4 regions of the Paenibacillus sp. 23TSA30-6 genome follow, and region 2 is predicted to be linked to each of the others. Evidence: a T-box and tRNA genes for the amino acid it is inferred to sense, from the RefSeq annotation. Region 2 holds a T-box; the other regions hold tRNA genes.

Region 1 (2,207 bases), on a different contig from region 2:
AGCCTGTTTTTACGATGAGAAACACCGCAATTCGCCCCATTTGCAGTGCCATTTGCCGTTTTAAACAAAATACGATTTTACAGTTTCAGACAGTGCAATACATCTATTATAGACTTGCAACCCCTCGTTAAATTGCTTACAATTTAATTGTAAAATAGTAAATAGGAGAGATACCATGACCGTTTATGAATATGATGCACAAACCCTGCAAGGGAAAGAGATTCCGTTGTCCACATACGAAGGAAAAGTTCTGCTTATCGTGAATACAGCCAGCAAATGCGGGCTAACCCCTCAATACAAGGCGCTACAAGAGCTATATGACCAGTACCATGAGCAGGGGCTTGAAATCCTGGGCTTCCCCAGCAACCAGTTTGCCAAGCAAGAGCCGGGTTCCAGCGAGGACATTTCGGAGTTTTGCCAGATTAACTATGGAGTTACGTTCCCGATGTTTGCCAAAACAGATGTCAATGGCGATCAGGCACACCCTTTATTCCGCTACCTCACCCGGACAGCTCCGGGCGTACTAGGCTCCAAAGCGATCAAATGGAATTTTACTAAATTTTTAATTACACGCGAAGGTAACGTATTTAAGCGCTACGCCCCACAGACAACTCCGGATAAACTGGCGGGGGATATAGAGAAGCTCTTGTAGCAAAGCTTACAAGCCACTTCATCACTGTTCACAAGCAGCCGAACCAGGCGGCTGCTCCTGTGGCTAGGAAAAAAGGGATATAACAAAAAAAAGCATCCCTTCACGCCAAAAACGTGTCAGGATGCTTTTTTAACTGTGTCTTGCATGTAATGCGGTCGAGAGGACTCGAACCTCCACGGGCGTACGCCCACTACCCCCTCAAGATAGCGTGTCTGCCATTCCACCACGACCGCAAATTCTAATGTTTTGAGGCAACAGATTTATTATACTCCCTTGTATTCTATTTGTAAACATAAATACAATAATTATTTTTAAAGTCATATAATCTAACATATAAAAGCTATTAAAATATTTAATTTGACATACAAGCATCTTGAGTGTAAATATATATTACATAATATCACTAAAATTTTTCTTAATCCGATTTTTAAAGTCACTTAATATAACATAAAATTATACTCTAAGGAGGCGAACCGCTTTGCAAAAAGGCAATCGTTTGCTGAACTACGCATTGCTGTTGGACCCTTCCCTGCCTGTCGGTGGCTTCACTCGTTCCTACGGGCTAAAGGAGCTGTTTCGAAATGGTCGTTTAACCTGTCTGCAAGACCTGGAACACTATGCACGCACCGATCTGCATCCTCAATTCACATCCCTCGATGGCATGGCTATCAAAAGCCTTTATATCGCTGTTCAGCAAAATGATGGTTGGCGTATCGCTCTTATTGATAAAATGCTGCACGCCCAGCGTTCTTCCCTACAGCACATGAAAGAGTCACGCTTATCCGGCCAACGCCTGCTCAAGCTCGCTAAGGCTTTGTACCCTTGGCTTGAATTCGACCAGCTCGAAGCTATACTTATCCAATACAATGCGATTGGCACACTCGCAACCGTTCATACCTGGATTAACGTTTCTCTTGGAAATGATGTAGAGCAAACCATTCACGGCTACCTTGCCGCAGCAGTGTCCTTCTGTGTCGAAGATGCTTCCAAACTACTCCATCCTCCTTATGAGGAAAAAAATCCTGTTATTCAACGAATGACCAACGAGCTTCTAGACGCATGGAAACAATTCAACACCCCTGAGACTGAGCCAACCGCATTTCAGCGTCGCCTTCTGCAAAGACACTGGTCCAACTCCTACATTACGCAGCCACCCTATATGAGCAGCAACCACCAGCGCGGGTAAGATTCGACTAATTCCTTCGTCTGTCCCCATTATACGCCTCCAGCATCCCCCTGATGCCTGTTTTCACCCTTCCAGCACAACGCCAAAAGCACTTCCACCACTTTTTTCAGTGGCAGAGTGCTTTTTTTATCCAGATTACAACTGACATTTCTCACATTTACAGGCTCTGGATGGATTATTCAAACCATTTATCACTTAAATAAGTAATAAATTTATCTCAATTACGTATTTTAGATTGTAAAAACACGTATAAACGTGTATCATAGTTTTAGATGGTTAATTCTAACATGTTTACTGATGATTATTATAACACACCAATTATTCCGCAAGAATCCGTAAGGGGCGATTTCACTTGAACAACAAAATGCC
Region 2 (2,207 bases):
TAGTCGGCGATCCAGATTGGCAGCTTTTCACCGTTCACCGGATTCACCGCGTAAGCGCCTGTGAAGACACCCGTTTTATCCTTCGCCAAATCCGTGCGCTCCAGATCGCTTTTACGGGCAGCTTGCTCACGGTATTGATTTACAGCATCCTTTTGCTCAGGTGTAGTGATAACATCCACCAATTCCTGCTCAGGAGCCAGCACACAGTAGCTTGCGCCGAACAGCGTATCCGGGCGGGTTGTAAATACCGTCAGTTGCTTGTCATGGCCCTCAATCGGAAAATGGACCTCTGCTCCAGTAGACTTGCCGATCCAGTTTCGCTGCATATCTTTAATGCTTTCGGACCAATCCAGCTCCTCCAAATCATCCAGAAGACGATCCGCATATTCCGTAATTTTCAGCATCCATTGACGCATGGGTTTGCGAATGACCGGATGACCACCACGCTCACTCTTCCCGTCAATAACCTCTTCATTAGCCAGCACCGTACCCAACGCAGGACACCAGTTCACAGGTACTTCAGCTACATAAGCAAGGCCGCGCTTGTACAGCTGGATGAAAATCCATTGTGTCCATTTATAATAATCAGGGTCAGTCGTGCTGATTTCACGATCCCAGTCGTATGAAAAGCCTAGCGATTTAATTTGACGGCGGAAGTTATTTACATTTTTCACCGTAATTTCACGCGGATGCTCTCCCGTATCCAGCGCATGCTGTTCAGCAGGCAGACCGAAGGCGTCCCAACCCATCGGATGCAGTACGTTGTAGCCGCGCATTCTTTTATAACGTGAAACAATATCCGTTGCCGTATATCCTTCCGGGTGGCCTACATGCAGACCAGCTCCAGACGGGTACGGGAACATATCCAAAGCATAAAACTTCGGTTTGCCCGGCTCTTCCCCGGTACGGAACGTTTTGTTCTCATCCCAATATTTCTGCCATTTTGGTTCAATACTTTGCGGTTGATAGCCGTGCTTCGGCTGTGTGTCTGTCATTGTCATTTCCTCCTCAAACGGTATGCAACAAAAAAACCTCTGCATCCCGTAGCGTGTCAGCGCTAGGGACGAGAGGTTATATTCCCGTGGTACCACCCTAGTTAGCAGAAAGCGTTCTTCGCCTTCTACTCCCTTTGCACCTGATAACGGAGGTGATCCGATGCGGGTTAATAACAGGGTACAAGCACCTGTATAGGGCATTCCTGCGTTGGCCGCATATCTCCGAGGCGAGTTCACTTTGCACTGTCAACCGGCTTGCACCATCCGCCGGCTCTCTACATGTCCAGACAAAACTACTATTCCTCATCAGCGATTGTTTAACCGTTAATAATGGCACTATTATATTGAAAACCGCGAAAAAAGTCAAATAAGGACTACATCTGGTGCTAAACACCAACTTCATTCGTTTGCTCCATGACACATGGGAGGCAAATGTTTTATAATAGCTCCGAACCAGATTGAGATGAGTTGAGATGAGAAAGGTGAGCTGAGATATGGCACAAATTAAAATTTACGGAATAAAAGAAGCCCTGAATCCGATCAAGGAGCAACTTTCAGATGTGATTCATTCCGCTGTGGTGGATGCGTTCCAATATCCCCCCGACAAAAGGTTTCATCGTTTTTTTCCTATGAATCAGGAAGACTTCATATTTGCCCACGATCGCTCGGAGGCATACACCATTATTGAAATTAGTGTGTTTGAAGGCAGAACGACAGAGGCTAAAAAGCACCTCATCCAACTGCTATTCCAAAGAATTAACGATTTAGGCATTGCCCCGCAGGATCTTGAAATTACTATATTTGAGACACCGAAACAGAATTGGGGCATTCGCGGTGTACCGGGTGATGAACTTCAACTGAACTATAAAGTAAACATATAATTTCGAAGCTCTTATGCAAAAAGACGCCCTTCATGTCATCATGAAAAGCGTCTTTCTTTTTCGATATTCGCTTGATGAAGGTTCACTATTTTACAGCAACATAAAATAATCTCGCCGCGTCATCTACTGCTTCTATCCATTCAAAGTCCGCATATACCTTCACATCGCGAAAACCGGCTTTGGACAATTCCGTTTTCATCCAGTCCGGGTCATAGGCACGTTGCACATGAATTTCCTCGAACCGCTGGTATACATCGCGCCCTTCATTTTCCGCTCTCGCAAAAATGCTGAGATGATGCTCAATTTCACAGCGTGGAGCATCCAACGCACA
Region 3 (2,207 bases), on a different contig from region 2:
GAGGCTTCAAATTATGAGTTATCCGTGTGCGCTGTCAGAGCAGGATTTTGCTCCATTTAGACAAATTTTATATACCGAGGTTTACGGGCTGAAATGAGAGAACATATTTAATTAGTGTATATAAAAATGTAAAAGGCTCTGTTTTTGCCGTATTCATACGGGAGCAGAGCCTTGTTTCATTGAGACAGCGTAACTTAATGATGGCTGTGTCTTGTCCAAACCATTACAAATTCCTTTTCACGCGTTTCTGGATCAACGGATTCCTCTTGAATGATAAAGCTATTTTTGGTATAAAAGTTAAATGCCTTCGTGTTGGACTGGTACACTTTCAATTGGATCTGCTCATGTTGCTTCTTAACCCATTCTAGTAGTAACTTGCCATAGCCTTTTCGTTGGGAACCTACTCGTATAAATAAGGCCGCCAAATATCCATCTATCATGGAAACGAAGCCACCTATTGTGTGATCGTCTTGTATAATAACGTAGTTTTGAGCTAGAGGAAGGTATTTGTCCTCCATTTGTCCAACCTGTGATGTCCAATATTGTGGATCAATAAAATGATGGGCCTCTACGGAAGCTTCCAGCCATATAGAGGTTAATTCTTTAAACTCTTTCACTTTCCCTGGTCGAATAGACATAGAGTGACCTCTTTTCCCAGTATGTAATTGGGTTACGATAGTATGATGTTTAACATAAAAAAGACCGTCCGTAGACGGCCTTTTTACCCGTGGCGCTTATTTAAAGCTTTGATCCGTATCCCGCGCCTCCGTCATCTCTGAGAATTAGAGAATGGCGGACTGGGTAAGGGATACGTTCAACATCTGATTACTAATGTTGACGCACCTCCTTTCCTGATGCGTTCATCTTACCATATATGGTATGATATATCCAGTTATTTTCGTATGTTTTCGGGAATTATATATAGAAAATACAATATAAAAATGGCTTGCTTTTATTCTCTATGGGCGATATAATCTTAACTACGGTGATTATATGTACTGGACATTTTTTATGGCTTTGTTACATAGATAAACATCGGCATGATTACATATTATGCGGTCGTGGCGGAATTGGCAGACGCGCACGGTTCAGGTCCGTGTGGGCTAACCCCCGTGGAGGTTCGAGTCCTCTCGACCGCATCTTACCCTAACAATTACAGGTTCTTGGATTGGCTGGATGCCACCAAGAGCCTGTTTTCATATGGTCAAGAAGCTCCGTGTGTTGCTCATCTCTTGGTGAACGGCATTTATGGCCATGTTATCAGAAATAAATAATCATTCTATTTACTGGAATATATATTTAATATAGTCTTTTACACTCTGATCAATTTCTTCATCGCTCGCTTGAAATGAGGCTCCAAAGACAGCGAAATAGGGTAATGATATTGCACCAACATGTACTGCGCTGGCTTTAAAAGGTGTTATAACTTCATCTACAGTAAACGTAACGGAACCAGTAGGTAAATAATTTTCTTTTTTATCGCCAATGGACACTGCTATCCCTAGCTTCTTTCCTTTTAGCTTATTACCTTTTGAACCATAAGCCCATCCATGAGTAAAGACATCATCCATCCATTTTTTTAATAAAGGCGGGTAACTATACCAATATAAAGGGAATTGAAATATTACATTGTTGTATGCTTCAAGTAACTTTTGCTCTTTCAAGACATCAATGCTCCAGTTTGGATACTCTTTATAAATCTCATGAATTGTAATTTCATGGGTATATTGAAGTAATTCTTGTTTCCATCTTTTATTTACTCTAGAATCTTCAATATTCGGATGAGCTAAAATCACAAGAGTTTTCATAATAAATCACCTTTCTTGCGTAACATATTTTGCTTTTTGTAGATACTTATATTATTATTCTGTACGCTTCAAAAAAAGTAAATACACACAATAAAGTAATATAGTTACTTGAAAGTGTGCATTGGACTTAGAGTGAAGATATGCGATTATAAAAATAATTAGATAAACTTTGTTATTTTTAGCGTTGAAGAGGTGGTACTATGAAACAATATAATTTAGGCATAGAAGCAACACTTGAGATCATCGGAGGTAAATGGAAATCATTAATCATATGTTTATTAATGTCTGGTAGAAAAAGGACAAGTGAATTACAGCGTAGTATTCCAGGCATTTCTCAAAAGGTTCTTATACAGCAACTTCGTGAACTTGAAAAGGATGGTATTATAGGAAGGCATGTGT
Region 4 (2,207 bases), on a different contig from region 2:
ATAGGCAGGAAAAAGGATGATCTCCAGCGGTATGAACGAGATCGATGCTGGCCATTTGCGCTGCCCCGTTGCAGCGAGAATCGCCTTTGTCAGAATGCTGGTCGATTTCCCAGGTCCACCTTGCGATTGGATGTAGCGCTTGGCCCGCTCCATCGACTCGTCCGTCGGTTCACTGTACCCGGAATAGAGCAGGGCATAATAGGCATCAATGGAAACGGATAAATTACCTTCTTGCTCGTCCCGGTACCAACGCCAACAGCCTTCCGGCTGCTGCTCCGCAAGGATGCGATCATGCAGACGCCGGATCAGCTCTTCATTCTGTATATCCAATATCCGAAAGAGGATCATGACATAAGCATCCATCGTCACCCCGTTCTCAAAGCAAAAATGCCATGATCCGTCTTGATGCTGCTGGCGCATAAAAAAGTTCCTCAGCTTCCTTGTCCCCTCATCGACCGCGCTCCGTGCATCGCCCATTCTCTTGTACCTCCATATAACGTCATGATGTACATTATATGAACGCCGGTACGAGGAAATGATGTGCCGCTTGCTGTCGTCTGACGGTTAAGCATTAAACACCAAAAAGGACCCCATACCATTTCAGGACTACAGACTCTTTTGTTGGTGCGATATAAAGTTGGCTTTTTCAGAAACAGTCATGATACTCCTTGCTATTATAGAATGTCCAGCCAGATTTTGAAGGCCGTCGCCAGAAACAAATCAAAATCAAGACCGCATCTACAGTCATTCTCGTACTTGGCGATTTAGACGCTTACACCAATGCAGCAAACATTCATGAGGGGGTACATCTGGGTGTCACGAGTACACTTTACATAACCCGAATATGCAAAAAGCTCCTGAATTTCCACAGGAGAAATTCAAGAGCGTTCATTTTTAAGATGATGCGGTCGAGAGGACTCGAACCTCCACGGGGGTTAGCCCACACGGACCTGAACCGTGCGCGTCTGCCAATTCCGCCACGACCGCATATATGTTGTCATTCGTCCTCGAAAGATCAATCTTTCTTAGCGACAAGATAGATCATACCATGCTCATAAGAAGAAGTCAAACACTATATATTTTTATTCCCTCTTGATAAATTAGGAATAATACACTAAAATAAGAACATAAGTTCCTGAGAACGCTAGTTCTTTTCGTTCAGTCAGATATGGATTATCATCACATTTTCCTAAGGCGGTGAATGGTTATGATCTCTTCAGTTACTACTCAGAATGAATTGTCTCTTGTGAAAAATTATCTGCTCCTTACCTTTATTCAAAAGGTATTTGAGCGGGACAGTCTTATTCTTGAAGAAAGCGGTATGCTGAAAACGCCTGATCTTTATGTCGAAATGGTTAACGCAGGAGTAGATCGTACCGGAATCTTACTATCTGAAATAAAACATGAATTTAATAAATGTCATATTCGTGTTTTGGACATACAACAAAACCACTCAGGCGTTCACGCCACCTATATAAGTAAAGGAAATAAAGAGCAGTTCAGTATGGCTATGCCTGTATTCCGCAAAGAAATGTATGAACGAATGCGCGCTTATCTGGGGCTCTCAACCTCTATGCCTCATACAGCTGCCTCCCCTTTACCCGAAAAACATCGCTCCGAGTTTCCAGACAGCCGCTCAGCTTCCAAGCCCCTACGGTTTGTTGAACGAAGTCTGGTTACATCCTCCTCGGCCTATAAGCGTAAATCGCTTCGCCCTGCTGCTTCTGCCGCAAGCGGAAGTGCATAATCCCCGCACAGCCCGCAAACGAAAGAAGCTTCCGCAGGCACAAGCGTGCTCGGAAGCTTCTTTACATAAACATCAGCTATCGTTATCCATTCCTACCCGCTATGAACGGTGTATAAAGAATTCCCACTAATAATTCGCTTTATTGCAGCGCCTTCTGTACACGTGTAACCCCTTGGCTAAGAGCGTGTCCTCCGCCTACCGCTGCAGCTACAGCAATGGTCTCCATAATCTCCTGATCACTGGCTCCTTTGGACCGGGCCTCGTCCACATGATAAAACGTACAAACCTCGTTGTTGGCAAATAAGCCAATGCCGAGCGCAATCAGTTGCTTGGTTTTCTCGTCTAAGCTCCCGGCTTGAAAGCACTCTCCGGTGAAACGATGATAGGCATAAACTACCTCCGGCAGCTTATCTTCTAAATGACTGATTTGATCCTTATACGCATGTATTTTCTCATTCAT

What was found. A T-box is a leader RNA that pairs with one kind of tRNA and senses whether it is charged. The one in region 2 lies ahead of leuS (leucine--tRNA ligase), so its partner is inferred to be a tRNA-Leu.
Region 1: it has a tRNA-Leu gene. The T-box ahead of leuS (leucine--tRNA ligase) is inferred to sense a tRNA for this amino acid. The anticodon was not compared.
Region 3: it has a tRNA-Leu gene. The T-box ahead of leuS (leucine--tRNA ligase) is inferred to sense a tRNA for this amino acid. The anticodon was not compared.
Region 4: it has a tRNA-Leu gene. The T-box ahead of leuS (leucine--tRNA ligase) is inferred to sense a tRNA for this amino acid. The anticodon was not compared.

Annotation. Positions count from the first base shown of each region.
Region 1 is NZ_SLTL01000001.1:319,927-322,133, reverse strand. Features, by position in the region: gene E0698_RS01680 (hypothetical protein) at 1-52, opposite strand, end outside; gene E0698_RS01675 (glutathione peroxidase) at 176-652, shown strand; tRNA gene E0698_RS01670 (tRNA-Leu) at 803-885, opposite strand; gene E0698_RS01665 (urease accessory UreF family protein) at 1,149-1,838, shown strand; gene E0698_RS01660 (XRE family transcriptional regulator) at 2,191-2,207, shown strand, end outside.
Region 2 is NZ_SLTL01000010.1:204,708-206,914, reverse strand. Features, by position in the region: gene leuS (leucine--tRNA ligase) at 1-995, opposite strand, end outside; T-box leader at 1,057-1,314, opposite strand; gene E0698_RS12075 (tautomerase family protein) at 1,490-1,876, shown strand; gene E0698_RS12070 (class I SAM-dependent DNA methyltransferase) at 1,962-2,207, opposite strand, start outside.
Region 3 is NZ_SLTL01000007.1:219,303-221,509, reverse strand. Features, by position in the region: gene E0698_RS08945 (GNAT family N-acetyltransferase) at 1-97, shown strand, start outside; gene E0698_RS08940 (GNAT family N-acetyltransferase) at 195-638, opposite strand; tRNA gene E0698_RS08935 (tRNA-Leu) at 1,056-1,139, shown strand; gene E0698_RS08930 (NAD(P)H-dependent oxidoreductase) at 1,284-1,808, opposite strand; gene E0698_RS08925 (winged helix-turn-helix transcriptional regulator) at 2,009-2,207, shown strand, end outside.
Region 4 is NZ_SLTL01000007.1:128,460-130,666, forward strand. Features, by position in the region: gene shc (squalene--hopene cyclase) at 1-477, opposite strand, end outside; tRNA gene E0698_RS08485 (tRNA-Leu) at 904-987, opposite strand; gene E0698_RS08490 (hypothetical protein) at 1,208-1,747, shown strand; gene E0698_RS08495 (carboxymuconolactone decarboxylase family protein) at 1,887-2,207, opposite strand, start outside.